Regions from separate parts of the Planococcus sp. FY231025 genome, predicted to be linked through region 2. Evidence: riboswitches for the same ligand, from Rfam matches in the RefSeq annotation. Region 2 holds a riboswitch; each other region holds the start of a gene.
What was found. Region 2 has a riboswitch for S-adenosylmethionine ahead of ACTL32_RS13280 (methionine ABC transporter ATP-binding protein). Riboswitches for the same ligand answer to the same signal wherever they lie in the genome.
Positions count from the first base shown of each region.

Region 1: linked by a shared signal. The riboswitch ahead of mtnW (2,3-diketo-5-methylthiopentyl-1-phosphate enolase) and the one ahead of ACTL32_RS13280 (methionine ABC transporter ATP-binding protein) in region 2 are both predicted to bind S-adenosylmethionine.
Region 3: linked by a shared signal. The riboswitch ahead of ACTL32_RS10500 (5-methyltetrahydropteroyltriglutamate--homocysteine S-methyltransferase) and the one ahead of ACTL32_RS13280 (methionine ABC transporter ATP-binding protein) in region 2 are both predicted to bind S-adenosylmethionine.
Region 4: linked by a shared signal. The riboswitch ahead of ACTL32_RS11165 (transporter substrate-binding domain-containing protein) and the one ahead of ACTL32_RS13280 (methionine ABC transporter ATP-binding protein) in region 2 are both predicted to bind S-adenosylmethionine.

Region 1 is NZ_JBQJJG010000004.1:142,619-146,828, forward strand. It holds gene ACTL32_RS03985 (1,2-dihydroxy-3-keto-5-methylthiopentene dioxygenase) at 1-220, opposite strand, end outside; gene ACTL32_RS03990 (methylthioribulose 1-phosphate dehydratase) at 237-854, opposite strand; gene ACTL32_RS03995 (2-hydroxy-3-keto-5-methylthiopentenyl-1-phosphate phosphatase) at 851-1,516, opposite strand; gene mtnW (2,3-diketo-5-methylthiopentyl-1-phosphate enolase) at 1,522-2,736, opposite strand; SAM riboswitch class I at 3,084-3,190, opposite strand; SAM riboswitch class I at 3,360-3,514, shown strand; gene mtnK (S-methyl-5-thioribose kinase) at 3,620-4,210, shown strand, end outside.
Region 2 is NZ_JBQJJG010000008.1:312,018-316,227, forward strand. It holds gene ACTL32_RS13275 (hypothetical protein) at 530-1,564, shown strand; SAM riboswitch class I at 1,652-1,760, shown strand; gene ACTL32_RS13280 (methionine ABC transporter ATP-binding protein) at 1,833-2,846, shown strand; gene ACTL32_RS13285 (methionine ABC transporter permease) at 2,836-3,507, shown strand; gene ACTL32_RS13290 (MetQ/NlpA family ABC transporter substrate-binding protein) at 3,527-4,210, shown strand, end outside.
Region 3 is NZ_JBQJJG010000007.1:132,575-136,784, reverse strand. It holds gene ade (adenine deaminase) at 1-1,482, shown strand, start outside; SAM riboswitch class I at 1,742-1,849, shown strand; gene ACTL32_RS10500 (5-methyltetrahydropteroyltriglutamate--homocysteine S-methyltransferase) at 2,097-3,224, shown strand; gene ACTL32_RS10495 (hypothetical protein) at 3,535-3,786, shown strand; gene ACTL32_RS10490 (OsmC family protein) at 4,030-4,210, opposite strand, start outside.
Region 4 is NZ_JBQJJG010000007.1:274,724-278,933, forward strand. It holds gene ACTL32_RS11155 (amino acid ABC transporter ATP-binding protein) at 1-490, opposite strand, end outside; gene ACTL32_RS11160 (amino acid ABC transporter permease) at 506-1,189, opposite strand; gene ACTL32_RS11165 (transporter substrate-binding domain-containing protein) at 1,249-2,094, opposite strand; SAM riboswitch class I at 2,229-2,333, opposite strand; gene ACTL32_RS11170 (oxidoreductase) at 3,018-3,950, opposite strand.

The sequences.
Region 1 (4,210 bases), on a different contig from region 2:
GGTAGCCGCGGCGTTCGGAAATGTCGTCGATTTCGGCTTTGAATGCTGCCAGGATTTCTTCCTTCTCTTCGTCGCTCAAGTCAAATTTCTCCCGGAGGTGCTCCGGCAATTTGTTGATGTCCCAGTGCTCATAGACGACTTCCTGCTGCTCAAGAAATGCTGCTACTTCGTTTTGCGCTTCGATTGTTTCGTTCGTGCCTTGGATTTTGATGATTGCCATAATGGATCTTCCTCTCTTATTGTGAATGGATTTGGTATAACGCCATTTGGTACTGGAATAAAAACTCGCTGGCTTCAAGCAGTTTCTTCGCTTCAAAGCCGTCCTTGCCCCAGACGGTGATGCCGTGGTTGCGAATCAGCACCGCGCCGCTGTCGGCTTGGATATGCTTTTGGAACTCTTCCGCAAGGTCAGGGATGTGCGCATGGTTCGGGATAATCGGGATTGTCAGGACCGCATCTTCATCCCACAGGCCGAATGCCTTGATGAGCTCGAGGCCTTGGAAATCGATTTTGCCCTGGTCGCCGTAGATTTCTGAAATGACGTTATTGGCGACGGTATGGATGTGCAGGCTGCAGCCGGCGTTCGTCTTGGAATAGACCTCGCAGTGCAGCAGCGTTTCAGCCGACGGCTTCAAAGGTGTGTCGTCCACCGCTTTGCCGGAGGCATCCACCAGCAGGAAATCTTCCGAAGTGCGTTTGCGTTTGTCTTTGCCGCTTGCGGTCACCAGGAATTCGAGCGGTGCGTCCTGGACCTTGATTGCCAGGTTGCCGCTCGTCCCCATGAACCAGTCGCGCAACGCAAGTTCGTCTTTGATGTCTGCAAGTTCCTGCCATCTTGCCTGAAGGGCAGTCATGATTTCACCCCCAGCCGTGCATCGATGATCGACATGACGTCGTGGAAGTTCTCGAACGGTTCATACGGAAGCCCCAGCTCTTCGCATTTCTCGATAAGGAAGTCGCGTGCAATGACGAGATCCGCCCTTTTCGCCGCTTCGAGGTCGGTGATGGAATCACCGATGACGATGCTGTCTGCGCCGCTTTCCAACAGGTTCCGGATGATCGATGGCTTGCAGCATCCGCAGCCCTGGCTCGTGCATTCACTGTCGCATCCATGCGGGAAAGAAATCCGTATCGTGTCGCCGGAAAAATCCGCTTCGTTGCAATAAACGCCGGCAAACGGGCCGAACGGTTCGAGCAGCGGATGGACGAAAAAGTCGATGCCGCCGCTGACGATGTAGAGCGGAATGTCCTGTTCCTTGGCATAGCCCACAAATTCAGCGAAGCCTTCGCGGATTTCCGCCTGTTCGAGCACATAGTCGACGACTTCGTCTTTCTTGTCCGAAGGCAGAAGCGAAAACATTTTCGCCACGCCTTCGCGGATTGATATATTCTGCGCCAGGATGTCGTCCTTGATCGGGCTCCATCCCGGCGGATTGAAATGTTTCATGATGGCGATGATGTTGTCGTTGTTGGTGATCGTGCCATCAAAATCGCAAAAGATGACCGGTTTGTCCATTGCCGTTACCCCCATATGTCCAGTGCTGTTTTTAATTCTTGATGCTGTTCAGAAGCTTCAGCCAGCGTTTTTCCGCCGAGTACGGCGTCGACCGCTTGGCGGAATGCCTTGCCGCCGCCAGCTGCGCCGTACGGATGGCCATGCACGCCGCCTCCGGCATTGATGATGCTGTCGATGCCGAAATCATTGATCAATAGCGGCACGAGGCCGGGATGGATGCCGGCTGATGGAACCGGGAAGCTGCGTTTCAGCGGGCTTTCCTCCACCAAGGCATTGCCGAGTGCAAGCGCCTGCGCTTTTTCAAGTGCAACACTTCCGTAAGGGGAAGGGAACAGCGAGAAGTCGGCGCCGGCGATGCGCGTCAGCTTCCCGAGTGCAAGCGCCGTCGACAGCCCGTAGAACGGGGAAGAGGTAAAAGCGCCGCTGAATGCCGGATGCGCCATGAGCGGCAAGCCGATTTCCGTATCCTCCGCCAGTTCCTGGAGCACATCAAGCCCGTACGCATGGACATTGAACAAAAGGGCGTCCGCGCCGAGTTCGCGCGCTTTTTTCGCTTTGTCACGCAAGCCGGAAGTGCGGCCCGATAAGTTTACCGCGTAAAGCGTGCGGTGGCCGGTTTCTTCAAAGACGGCTTCGAGTACGCTCTTGCCGGTGGTGATCCGCTGGTCGAACGGCGTCAGCGGATTGTCGAAGAGGATCTCGTCGTCTTTCACCAAATCTACGCCACCAAGCGCCTGTTCGCGGAGCTGTGCGGCCATGAAATCCAGGTCGCGGCCGATGACACCTTTGAATATGCTCATGACGAGCGGCCGGTCCGTGACGCCCAGCTTGCTGCGGATGCCTTCGATGCCGAAGCGCGGGCCCGGGAAATGGGCGAGCAGCTCTTCGCTGAATTCGAGGTCCAGAAGCTTCACTTCGCCGTCGAGCGACAATTTGCCGAATACTGTCGTCAGGATCGCCGGCAGGTCCGCTGAGAAGTTGGCGCTCGGATAAGCAATCTTCACTTCGGCTTTTATGGCGTCGGGTTTTAGCGGATGCGGGGCATCCCCGAATTCCTGCACTGATACGACTTGCCCTTTATGGTGCTTTAATTGTTCCTGCTCCAGCAAAGGCAGGTCCGTCCACGATCCGATCGTCAGGCCGAGGGCGATGCCTTCCGCCTTTTTTTCAAATGAACCGGGTTTGCCATAAAGCTGGTACGTTGCTGTCAAAATGCTCACTATATGCACACTCCATTTAAAATCAAGTTTAGGTTTTTAATTTGCACTGCTTTTTTAACACTTTTTAGATATGAAGCAAAACAGCGGAGACGCCTGCGGGACCAGCGAAGTGTCGAGATCCACTCGGGCGTAAAGCTCGAGTTAGCTCGGCGCGAGCCCGCGGCAAAGGCAGGGCGCAATGTGCCCTGTCTTTGCGACGAAGCGCATAGCGCGAAGGAGCAAGCGGTCTTACGAAGCTGTTTTGCGGAATATCGGCAGATATAATAATTAATTCAACAAAATATAAAAAGGTGAAATCGGCATAAAAAAACCTCTTCAAACAAGAAGAGGTTAAGGGCGTTAACGACTTCTTATTTCTCAGCCGCGAAATCGCGCTGCAAGAATTAGCACCGTGTCCACTGGACCGGTTGCCGGGTATCATAGGGCTTGTCCCTCCACCTGCTCTGAATAAGAAAGTATTCAATTGGTTTTTGAAAGAGTAAATTAATTTTGATTATTCCATGCCGAAAACCATCTGTCAATCGTTACCCGCGAAAATTTTTTTTGCAAAAAAAATTATTGACACTCAATTCTGAACCATGATAGGATTCATTTCAAACAGCATACAGTATTAACAACAAACACTCTTATCAAGAGCAGGCAGAGGGATATTGGCCCTATGACGCCCAGCAACCGACCGTAATTCCTTCGTGAGAAGGGGCGCTTTTGCGCCGGGATGAACATCCCGCAAGGCACGGTGCTAATTCCATCAGAAACCGCGGTTTCTGAAAGATAAGAGGTGCGGAATCTCTTATTCTACGCCTCTTTCTTTGGAAAGGGGCTTTTTTATTGCCCAAAAACAGCTTCTCAAACCCAACCACAACAGCTGAAAGGTAGATGACCTATGACAATAGCAACAAACCAATATGCAGCATTAACCGAAGAAACCGCAATCGCCCTGGCGAAAAGCGTTTATCCGTTCCCGGAAGGGGCAGAACTTTCGTGCCGTGAAATCGGCGACGGCAATTTGAATTACGTTTTCCGGATCACCGATTCGGCCAGCGGCAAAGGCGTCATCATCAAGCAGGCGCTGCCGTATGCGAAAGTCGTCGGCGAAAGCTGGCCGCTGACATTGAAGCGTGCAGAAACCGAAGCCGCAGCGCTCCTGAAGCACGGCGAATTTGCACCGGGCCTTGTGCCGGAAGTGTATGCCACCGATACGGATTTGGCGGTGACGGTCATGGAGGACCTGTCGCATCTGAAGATTGCACGCGAAGGCCTCATTGCAGGGGAAAGCTATCCGAAGCTTTCTTCGGATATCGGAGAATACCTGGCGCGCACGCTATTCCACACATCGGATTTTGCGCTCCATCCGTTTGAGAAAAAGCGGCTTGCCGCAGAATTTTCAAATCCGGAGCTCTGCAAAATCACGGAAGACCTGATTTTCACCGATCCGTTCTTCGACCACGAGACGAACGATTTTGAGCCTCAGCTG
Region 2 (4,210 bases):
AATGTATCTGGCATAAGCAAAGCATTGGATTCTACAAACCAGTTCATCAGAACATTTTGTTTTTCAATTTTAATTTCACAAAATGTACGGCAAGGAGAAGCGGAAGTCGGATGAAATGATTTTTTCATTGTTGCAGACTAACGGTTATATATATTCTTTAAATCAAATTGCATATTTAAATGTCCCAAAGCATAGAAACCGGCAGTTTATGGCATTGTGTCCAAACCTCTGCCGGTTTTATAGATTTTATTTGAATAAGCTCGGATGCCTTGTTTTGCCAAAAGAACGGTCCTTAGACAATTTAATGAAAGTCTACAAGGAACTGAAATTCAAAAAAACATCCCTTTTACAAAAAATTAATAAAACGCATATTGTGTATCGAATTAAGGATTGGTATCATGAAAATGATATAACTTTGTTAGAAATGTAAAATATATCTTAATAATAGTATTTGTACCGCAATCATATTATCCCACCATAACATTTTACAGAGTTATACAACGGTCTTTTTTTATTTAGGGGGAAGAACATGCGATATCATGACATAAGTTTGGATGAACTGGAAGAATTGGAGCAGGAGATTCACTTTCAAGCTGAAAATAACCAAGGGAATTTGGATTATTCCAAGATTGAACTTTATGATGCAATGCACACCCATCTTAAGCTGTTGGCGGCGGAAGATGCAGATTATGAACATTACTATACATACATCCAACAGAAATTGATCAATTTCCTGCTGTGCTATTGCGGCCAGGCGGCATCCAGCGATGCCAATCAGCGCTATGCGGCAGAACAAGCTTTGAAAAAAGTGCTGCATTACGACCCGGTGAATCCGCTCGCTGCATACCGCCTGGCTGGGCTATTTCACCAGCAGCATATGCACGTCGAAGCTCTTTGCCAGCTGCAACAGGCACTGGACAACCAATCCCGTTATCCGGAGAATGCTTATCAACTGAATGCCGATCAGGTAAAGCGTGCATTGCTGTATATGTCGAGCAGCTCGTTGCATATCGGCAGCCGGGCATTTGCGGCGAGTTCCGTTTCTTCAGCGGCCCTCGAAAGCGGGGACTTTACGGAAATGTTCGCAGAGCTCTGCCGCAGCACGGATGAACTCCGGAATTCCGCCTACCGCATCCTTTCGGCGGATGAACATATTCATTGCGCCCATGCACAAGTTTTGAAGGCGATTGAAAAGGATCCGAAAGATACCATCACCCTTTTTTTCAACACGGAAGGCCCAGAATTGATCTATAATGGCATCCGCGAAAAATTGCCAGCTGCCCATGCGTTCCTGCTCAAGCATTTATTGCTGAATAGTTGTGCGGAAAAACCAATGAAGCCGCTTGATGCCAAATCGTATTTTTTGGATACGCATGTTATGACAGGCGTGACGGGTCCGACATTCACCAATGCCGTAGAAGGACTGATGCAGGCGCTGCGGGAAATTGAAATCCCATCAGCGATTTGCCGGGCCGATAGCGGGAATCAGCCGGCCTATTATTTCAACGGGTCTTCGGCGTATATGGTCATCGGCAGAGTGGACGAGGAATTGAATTTCGGTTAACTAAAAAATAAAAATCTTAAAAAAGCTTTGACAACCGGCTGAATGTTCTTTACTATTGGGTACATGCTAAAAACAATTACATATGGAACATTATCAAGAGAGACCGAGGGACAGGCCCTATGACGTCCAGCAACCTCCAGAGCGATCTGGGAAGGTGCTAATTCCTGCAGAATGAATCTATTCTGAGAGATAAGCCTAATCCAATTCGGTGCCTCTTTCTTAATGGAAGAGGCATTTTTTATTGGCATAAAAAAGAGGGGGCACCGCCATGATCAGCATCACGAATCTTTCAAAAGAGTACCAGACGAAAAAAGGCACCGTCACCGGCGTGGACAATGTCTCCTTGACAGTGGGTGAAGGCGAAGTATTCGGCATTGTCGGCTACTCGGGAGCGGGGAAGAGCTCCTTGCTCCGCTGCATGAACCTGCTGGAACGCCCGACCAGCGGCGAAATCAAAATCGCCGGGGTGGATCTCACTCAATTGAAAGGCGAAGGGCTGCGGCAGGCGCGGCTGAAAATCGGCATGATCTTCCAGCATTTTTATTTGATCAGCCAGAAGACGGTCAGTGAAAACATCGCTTTTGCCTTGAAGGCGGCGAAACTTCCGAAGGCACAAGCGGCCAAACGAGTCGATGAGCTGCTTGAGATGGTGGGCCTGTCCGATAAGAAGGATGTATACCCCTCGCAGTTGAGCGGCGGGCAAAAGCAGCGCGTCGGCATTGCCAGGGCGCTTGCCAATAATCCTTCTGTCCTGCTGTGTGATGAAGCGACATCTGCGCTTGATCCGAATACGACACTGTCCATCCTGCGGCTGTTGAAGAAGATCAACCGGGAATTGAACATTACGATCGTCCTGATCACGCACGAGATGAATGTTGTCAAAGAAATCTGTGACCGGATGGCTGTGATGCAAGGCGGCAGGGTGATCGAAGAAGGCGAAGTTTACGACCTGTTCTCCTCGCCAAAAACGGCATTGACGAAGGAATTCATTTCATCGGTCGTGTCTTTTGATGTGCCGGCTCCGATACTGGCGGCCTGCACCGGGAGCGTCATCAAAGTGCAGTTCAAAGGCGCAGTCGCCGGGGAAGGCGTCATTACCGACACGGTTCAGCATTTCGATGTCAAAGGGAATTTTCTTCATGGATCCATCGAATATATCCAGGAAAAACCGCTTGGCCTGTTCCTGATGGAAATCCAGGGCAGACCGGAAAATATCAGCCGGGCCATCACTTATATGGAAGGCCGGGGCGCTACTGTGGAGGTGATTGAAAATGGGCTTTGATTTTCAGCATATGATGGAATTATGGCCGGACATTTCAAAAGCATTCGGCGAAACTTTGTATATGATCGGCGTCTCCTTGGCAATCGCCATCGTCATCGGTTTGCCGCTCGGCATCATTCTTTTCGTTACCGACCGAGGCCTGTTTCTGGAGAACCGGTTCGTTAAATCGGTCTTGGGCTTTGTTGTCAATATGGTGCGCTCCATCCCATTCATTATTCTGCTGGTCGCGCTGATTCCGCTGACGAAACTGCTGGTGGACTCCACAATCGGCCCTGCTGCAGCCAGCGTCTCGCTGTCGGTTGCCGCAATTCCGTTTTTTGCCCGCATCGTCGAGACCTCCTTGCGGGAAATCGATAAAGGCGTCATCGAAGCGGCTGTCGCGGTCGGCGCCACTCCGTGGATGATCATCAAGGATGTGCTGCTGCCGGAAGCGAAGACAGGCCTTGTCCAGGGCGTCACTATTACGATCATCTCGCTGGTCGCTTATTCTGCCATGGCAGGCGTCGTCGGTGGAGGCGGCATCGGTGATTTGGCGATCCGCTTCGGCTATTACCGCTACGACAACACGATCATGATCGTCACGGTCGTCATTTTGATTGTTCTCGTCCAAATCCTTCAGCAGCTTGGAGATTGGACGTCAAAAGCAATAGACAAACGATAGAAAAGGGAGAGAAACTCATATGAAAAAGATTGCCTTACTAGCTGCACTATTCGTACTGCTCACACTGCTTGCTGCTTGCAGCGGGGAAGAATCCAGCGCCGACTCCAAATCCATCAAACTGGGCGGCACCGCCGGCCCATACAGCGACATGCTGAACGAGGCGTTCAAACCGGCGCTTGAAGAAAAAGGCTATGAAGTGGAAATCGTAGAATTCAGCGATTACATCCAGCCGAACAATGCGTTGGATAACGGCGACCTCGATGCCAACTTGTTCCAGCATTCCGTTTACCTTGAAAACTTCTCAAAGGAAAACGGCATGGACTTGGCGGGGCTGATTACGGTGCCTACTGCTCCGATGGGCATCTACTCGAATGTATTCGGTTCGCTTGAAGAAATCAAGGACGGGGCGACCATTGCGATCCCGAACGATCCGGTGAATGCAGCCCGTACGTTCCTGGTCTTGCAGGACAACGGCTTGATCACATTGGATCCGGCAGCAGAAGAATTGACCGTATCCGAGAAGGACATCCAGACGAATACGAAAAACCTGGAGTTCCAGCCAATCGAAGCGGGCGGCTTGCCGCGGGCAGTGGAAAGCTCCGATTTGTCAGCGGTTCCGGGCAACTTTGCACTTGCCGCTGATATGGACCTGCTGGATGCACTTGTGCTTGAAGACATGCCTGACCGCTACCGTAACCTGGTG
Region 3 (4,210 bases), on a different contig from region 2:
GTGACGCCGCAGCAGTTTTCACAGGTCGTCCTGCCGCACGGCGTCACGACTGTCATCACTGATCCTCATGAAATCGCCAATGTCAGCGGGACGGATGGACTGGAATTCATGCTGACGGATTCAGAACCGGCTCTGCTCGACATCAAACTGATGCTGCCTTCCTGTGTACCGGCCACGCCATTTGAGAATGCCGGAGCCGAGCTGTCCGCTGAAGACCTGGCGCCTTTCCTTTACCGCGACCGGGTGCTTGGACTTGCTGAAGTGATGGATTTCCCGGCCGTTCTGCGCGGAGATGACGCGATGCTCGATAAGCTCTTGCTGAACCAACAGATTGACGGGCATGCAGCCGGGCTTACGGAAAATGACATCAATGTCTATGGCACCGCCGGCATCATGACCGATCATGAATGCGTATCAAAAGAAGAGATGGTTGCGCGACTGGAGCGCGGGCTCTACGTCATGCTGCGCGAGGGATCGGTTGCGAAAAACCTCCATGCCCTGCTCGAAGGGGTGACAGAACAAAATGCCCAGCGCTGCCTGTTCTGTACGGACGACAAGCACCTGGACGACCTGATTGAAGAAGGCAGCGTCGATTACAATGTCCGGACTGCTATCAAACAGGGCATCCAGCCGATCACCGCCATTTCCATGGCCAGCTTCAATGCGGCGCAGTGCTTCGGGCTGCGCCAAAAAGGGGCCATCGCGCCGGGATATGATGCGGATTTCCTGCTTCTCGATAACTTGGAGGAGTTGGATATTGCGGAAGTTTATCGAGCGGGCGTGCTTGTGGCGCAGAACGGGCGTTATGTAGGACCGGTTTCAGAGAAGAGTGCGACGGAATCGGTTCAGGATACCGTGCACATTGCCGAGCTGTCCGGAGACAGTTTCCGTATACCGATGGGGCAAAGCTCCACCGCCCATATCATTGGCATCAATCCGAACAACCTCATCACGGATCACCTGATCGGAGAAGTGCCTGTCGCCGACGGCTCCTTCACATCGGATCCCTCCCAGGATTTATTGAAGATCGCCGTCGTTGAGCGCCACCGGGCGACCGGCAACATCGGCCTCGGCATCGTCAAAGGGCTCGGCCTCCAAAACGGGGCCATTGCGACAACCGTGGCGCATGACTCGCACAACATTATTGCGGTCGGGACGAACGACCGAGACATCAAAGCAGCCGTCGAGGCCGTTCACGAACTGCAAGGCGGACTGGTGGTTGTCCAAGGGGACAAAGTGCTGGCCAGCCTCCCTCTTGCCATTGCGGGATTGATGTCCGAAGAGCCGTTCGCTGCTGTTTACGACCAGCTCAAGGCACTCGATGAGAGCCTCCTGCAGATCGGTGCGCCGACTCAGTTCAATGCCTTTTTGACCCTTTCGTTTTTATCTTTGCCGGTCATCCCCCATCTGAAATTGACCGATTGCGGGCTGTTCGATGTGGCGAGCTTCCGGCATATCGAAGTCGCCGTTGAAGCGGAATAAAAGAAACGGTGATCCGCCGGTGTTTTTCTATACGACGGCAAGTCTTGCCAAGACTAATTTAAGATTAAATTAAATGTATGGCAGGAATCTTTTAGAATGTATTGTTTATGGCCTATTTCAATCAGAAAACGCCCCTGATGCTGGAAGGCTTTTTTATCGCAGCTGAAATTTATCACGCAATTCCCACTTTTGCCTTGCTTTTGTTTGGAAACTGTTCTAAGGTTAAAAACATCTCATCACATACAATTTAATAATTTGATTCTTATCAAGAGAGACGGAGGGACTTGGCCCTGTGATGTCTCAGCAACCGTCCTGCTAAAGGAAACGGTGCTAATTCCAGTAGGCGCCCTAGCCTAGAAGATAAGAAGAATGCATTTCCATACAATGGAGCTTTCTTCTTTTTTGAAGAAAGCTCCATTTTTTATTTGAAAGGATGAGGATCGTGCTGAAGCAATGCCTGAAAACCCAGTTAATGCAGTTGGGTAACCCAGTTATAAACGGAAGATTTAGAGCAGGCACTTAAGTGAGCCACGTTCAAAAGCAAGATCGGTACCGCAACCTGGAAAATGAAAGCTTGTTCGACAAAAACTAAAAACAGAAAGCAGGAATTTCACATGACAAACTCAACCATCCAGACAGCTAAAGCAGTGGCAAAAGCACCCTTTAAAGCAGATCACGTAGGAAGCTTGCTCCGTCCGGAAAGCATCCACCAGGCAAGAAAGGATTTCAAAGAAGGCATTATCACGGCGGAGCAGCTGCGCGAAGTGGAAACAACCGAAATCAAACGCATTGTCGACAAGCAAATCGAAGTCGGCCTGAAAGCCGTCACGGACGGTGAATTCCGCCGGACTTTCTGGCATACCGATTTCATGGCCCATATCAACGGCTTTGAAGGATACGCTCCGGAAAAAGGCTATCAATTCAAAAACGTCGAGACGGAAGCCTATGACGTCCGCAATATCGGCAAAATCTCTTTTGACAAAAACCATCCCTTCGTCCAGGATTTCATCGAATTCAAGGAAATTGTCGGCGGCCGCGCCATTCCGAAGCTGACGATTCCGAGCCCGAACCAATTTTTCAATCAGGGCATCCGCGACGAAAGCATTTATCCGGATCTTGAAGATTATGCAAAAGACGTCATCCAGGCTTACCGCGATGCCTTCAAAACCTTCTACGATGCAGGAGCGCGCTATATCCAAATCGACGATGTCTATATTGCCGGCCTCTCATCACCCGATATCCCGTTCAACGACGGGCAGTATGACCGCAAATACTTGATTGACCTGGCACTGCGTGTCACAAACGCCGTTCTTGAAGACAAGCCGGAAGATCTTGCGGTAACGACCCACTTGTGCCGCGGAAATTACCAGTCCGATTGGGCATTTGAAGGCAGTTACGCGCTGATCGCCCCGACGCTTTTCGCCAAAGAAAAAGTCGATGGCTTCTTCCTGGAATACGACGACGAACGTTCCGGCAGCTTCCAGCCGCTCAAACACATTCCAGCTGGTGGTCCAAAAGTTGTGCTCGGCGTCTTCACTTCAAAGAACGGTGAGCTTGAAGACAAAGAATCCATCAAAGCGCGCGTTGCAGAAGCTGCTCAATATGTGCCAATCGAACAGCTCTGCATCAGCCCACAATGCGGTTTTGCGTCAACACACCATGGCAATAAACTCACAGAACAGCAGCAATGGGATAAATTGCGCTATATTGTTGAGGTATCGGAAGAGATTTTCGGCAGATAAATTGAAAAAAGGCATATCAAAAACCAGTAAGGGAACGACGCTAGCAATGGCCGCTGCCCTTACTGGTTATTTATGTACTGCAAAAACCGCTTTTTCATGACATATCTTTTAAGCAGCTTGTTAGAAAAGAATATCTATTTCTTTTGATTAATAGTTGATTAACGCCTGAAACGGAATTGATTTAAATCCATATGCTTTCGGGTAAACAGAAATCAGAACCTAATTAAAAAGGGACAACGCTATGAAAAAAACAGCCAGTGTTGCGGAAGCTACAGTTAAGAAACGAAAATAAGCCTAAGGAGGAAGAAAAATGCAACAGAAACTAACAGTAATTAATGATATTATGTTTTTCGCTTTTAGATATGCACTGGGCAAAAGTTCAGATGCATCTATACTTGTAATTGAAACAATCAAAGAGAATATCAACCATATCGAAGATTTTGATCTAAGAAAATATGTCCGTGAAATATATGAGTGCAGAAATTCTGGCCTGATTACAGAGGAAGCGGCTTGGCTGGATTTTGTAGATTATCTGCAAGAAGAATTAAGGAGTAGAGAGTAATAAAAGAGCGCTCCAATCAAGCTTCAAAGACAACCGATTTGGACAGATTCCATTTCTGTTCCCAAGTATTTTTGAAACTTCAGCGGTGAGGAAACCTGCCAAATACTCTCCGTGTGCGGCACATTTAAGAGCCTTCTTGCAAAGACTTAAAAATGCATGAAGAATCCCTTCCATCTCTGGGTTCGGCTGATTCTTCATGCAATAATTTCATATAACTAGGTTGGTGTCAGATTCAGGCGCTTTTCACGGTTCCACTGTTTCGACCGGCGCATCATTCAACACATAATGGTAGGTCAATGTGGAATTCAAGGAATGCGTGACCGAACAATAAGTATCCCTGGACAGTTTAATCGCCCTGACAACTTTATCTGCCGGAAGATCCCCTTTCAGATGATAAGTGATGAAGATGTCCGTGAACCGTTTC
Region 4 (4,210 bases), on a different contig from region 2:
GCAGGAGGTCCGGTTTCAGCGCGAGGATGCGGGCGATGGCGGCGCGCTGTTTCTGTCCGCCTGACAATTGCTCGGGATACTGGTCCTTATGGGCGAGCAGCCCGACTTTTGCCAGCAGCGCTTCGGCTTCGGCAATGACTTCCTGCTTGTCCCGTTTCTGTGCGATGAGCGGCGCTTCGATGATGTTCTCGATGACCGTTTTATGCGGGAACAGGTGGAAATGCTGGAAGACCATGCCGGAATACTGCCGTATGTCGGTTTTCTGTTTTTTGCTTGGGGCTTTCCCGGTGAACGCCACATGCACCTGGTTGATTTGCAACGAACCCGCAGAAGGGGTTTCGAGTAGATTCAAGCACCGCAACAGCGTCGTTTTCCCGGAACCGGAAGGACCGATGATGCTGACGACTTCGCCTCTTTGGATCTGGAGCGAAATCGATTTCAGCACTTCGTTGTCTTTGAACTTCTTGCTCAAGTTTTCCACTTTGATCATGCGTTTTCCCTCCAATCAGGTTGTGACATAGCGGTTGGCTTTTTTCTCCAGATAGTCCTGCAGCAGGGTGACGACTGTGCACAGCCCCCAATAGATCAGGGCCACCAGAATATACAGCGTCAAACTTTCATAGGTCTGCCCGACGATGACTTTGGCGCGGTAGAACAGTTCCGACACCGTGATGACCATCGCCAGCGACGTCCCTTTGATGATGTCCATGAAGACGCTCGACAGCGGCGGCAGCGCAATGCGCGTAGCCTGCGGAAGGATGATGCGGCGCAGCGTCTGCCAATAGCTCAAGCGCAAGGTTTCGGCCGCTTCCCATTGGCCTTTGGCGACCGACGAGATGGCGGAGCGGATGATTTCCGCCGTATAGGCGGAAAAATGGACGCTGATGCCAATGATGGCGGCGGTCAGCGGCTTCATCTCGATGCCGACCATCGGCAAGCCGAAATAGAGGATGAACAAAATCACCAGCAAGGGTGTGCCGCGCATGAACGAGATGAACAAGCGGGCGGCGAATGAAAGCAATTTGAATTTATTCATGCGGGCAAGGGCGACAAACAAGCCGAAGACCAATGCGAAAAACATGCTGATCAACGCGATCCATACGGTGTCCCGCGCTCCCATTAAAATATAGGGGAGGGAGTCCAGCGCAATTTCGATATTAAAAAGATATTCCCATTTAAAGTCGGCCATCTGAAGACTCCTTTACGTAATTATGTATGAACAGGGAACCCGGAGGCTCCCCGAAGGGTTTATTCCTTTTCCAGGGGCTGGGTGACATCGTCGCCGAGGAATTTGATGGACAAGTCTTTAAGCGTTCCGTCAGCGAGCAGTTCTTCCAGTGCAGCATCAATTTTTCCCTTCAGTTCCGGGCTGTCTTTCGGCAGGACGATCGCGCTGCTGCTGAATGAGAACTTCACGCCTTCCGCTAGTTTCAGGCCGGGCTTGTCGTACTGCTCGAGCGAGCGCTTCAGTACGAGGTAATCGTTCAGCGTCGCGTCCACGCGGCCGTTGACGATTTCCGGAAGGACTGTGTCAGAACCGGTATAGACGATTACTTCCGCGCCTTGTTCGCGTGCGTACTTCGCGTAATTGCTGGTCGCCGAACCGCCGACTTTCTTGCCTTTCAAATCTTCCACGGATTCAATGCCTGAGTTATCGCTTTCCCGGACAATCGCAGAGCCGTAAGAATGTTTGATTGGCACCGTGAAATCAAATTTTTCTTTGCGTTCATCGGTAACGGCAAAATCATTGGCCGCAATGTCGATCTGCCCATTCCGCAGGGCCGGCAAGAGGCCATCGAATTCCATTTCCTTGAACTCGACTTCGACGCCCAGTTTCTCACCCAATGCGCGGGCGACTTCCACGTCATAGCCTGTCAGTTCTTTTGTTGTTTCGTCATGGTATGTAATCGGGTAATAAAGTCCTTCGGTGCCGACAACGATTTTGCCAGCTTCTTCGATCCGCTCCCACGAATTTGGGGCTTTGTCTTCAGAAGCGACCGCCGAACTGCTGGACTCTTTGCTGCCGCAAGCCGCCAGCAAAAGACCGATTGCTGCAATTAATAAGACCAATAAAGTGCTGTGTTTAATTTTCATTTTTTTACCATCCTTTCATATCAGTTTACTTGGTTTTAGCTTTACAGAATTGCAGCTTCTCATGAGTTTCGGACAAACAAAAAACCTCTTCCATAAGAAGAGGTTGGCATTTGAAATACAAAAATGTCCTGCTCTTCTTATCTCTCAAGCTTCTGCTTGTTGGATTTGGCACAGTACTCGTTTCCGAGTCCGCTGCCGAGGTTTCGCAGGGCCAATCCCTCCACCTCTCATGATAAGAACGAATCACTATTCAGCTATAACGGTAAGATTACCACCGTTAAGATAGGGCGTCAACAGAATTTTCAAGCGAATTTTTTGGAAATATTTTAATTTCGAAATGAAAGCCCTTACAAATAATTGGAATAGTTCACCGATTGAAAGGCAAGCGCTGAAAGGGTTAAAGGTGCTTGGAAATGAATCGGAAAGTGTGGTGAGAAGTCAGGTCTAGGCATCCCCGGAAGAAGATGGAGGCGGCAGAAGACTGGCCGACTCTAAAGTTTAATCGATTTACTTGGAAGAAATCGACTGCAGAGAAGAGGCCTTCAAAATATTTGCTTTCAGACAATTTTAATTGCGTTCGTGGGCCGGTTATTTGCGTTCAACAAAATTCGACACTAAAATCGGAACCTAAGCCCCTTGGTTTCATGCTTTTCGCGCTGCGAAAAGCGCCAATTCTTTTGGCATCCGTCTTTTATGCTCGCTTAGAGAAATTTATGCTCGTTCGTGGACCGCTTATGCTCTTTCGCGAAGATGTTACGCTCGCTCAAAAAAATTTACGCTCGTTCATCGGCCATTTACGCTCGTTCAACAAAATTCGACAAAATTTAATGAAGAGCCGACTTTCTTGAAACGTCATCCAGTATTTTAATGAAACTATAAAAAAAGCAGGAGAAGAAAAGCCATGCTTTCTTCTCCTGCTTCTTTTATTTGTCGAAAGGGAACACGACGCCGGTCAGTTTTTCCGATACGGCCCACAGCTTTTCCGCCGCCGCCCGGTCAAGCGCTGAAGGGTGGGGCAGCTCGAGCGCAGGGAAGCCTTTGCGATTGCCTTTGCCGTCTGGCCCGATGTATTCACCGCCGGTCAAATGCGGCATGGTGGCCGCATAGACGGTAGCAAGTGCACCCATTTCAGGAGGCTGGAGGAAGCGGTTGGCATAATTTCTCAGCAGCTCAGGCGCGTCCCGCTTGCCGAGCTTGAAGATGTTCGTCGCAGAAACGCCGGGGTGGCAGGCGACGCTGATCATCTGGTAGCCATGCGCTTTCAGCCGCTTGTCGAGCTCCATCGCAAACAGCATATTGGCGAGCTTGCTTTGGTTGTAGAACTTCTTCGCCTTATAGCCTTGTGAGCCGTCCAGGTTGCCGAAATCGATAGCGCCGCGGTTATGGGCGAGGCTGCCGATGGTAACGATGCGCGATCCCGGGGTCCCCTCGAGCAATGGAAGAAGAAGGCCCGCCAGCGCGAAGTGGCCGAGGTGATTGCCGCCGAACTGCAGCTCGAATCCGTCTTTCGTTTTCGTATAAGGCGGCATCATGACGCCGGCATTGTTGATCAGCAAATCGAGCGAATCGAACCGGCTCCGGAAGTGTTCCGAGAAAAATCGGACACTTTCAAGGTCTGCGACGTCCAGATGCATCACTTCAACGAGCGAACTAGGATGAAGCCGGAGGATTCCGCTTCTCGCCGCTTCGCCTTTTTTCTGGCTGCGCACCGCCATGATGATCCGCACGCCCCGTCCTGCCAGCACTTTTGCCGCTTCCAGCCCGATGCCGCTATTGGCGCCTGTGATAATGGCCGTTTTTCCGGCCAGGTCTTGCTGTTCCACACGATCAACTCCCGATTCTGAAATTATCTGCATTGGATTCTGAAAGAATTATAACATGCAGCGGCAAAAACCAGGTTATGGAATAAAACCGGAGGGAAGAGGCGGCTTTTAATGTAGAAGAGCCATACGGTTTATTAATGAAAATCACAGAAATTCATTGTATTGTAAAGTCCGTTCGCTGGTTCCAAAGAAATCAGCAGCCCAGCAAAAAGAGAACCAAGCCCAATATACAAGCTCGATTCTCTTTAATTCTTCATCTAGCCGTCCACTTTCACCGTGGCACTCGATGCCGC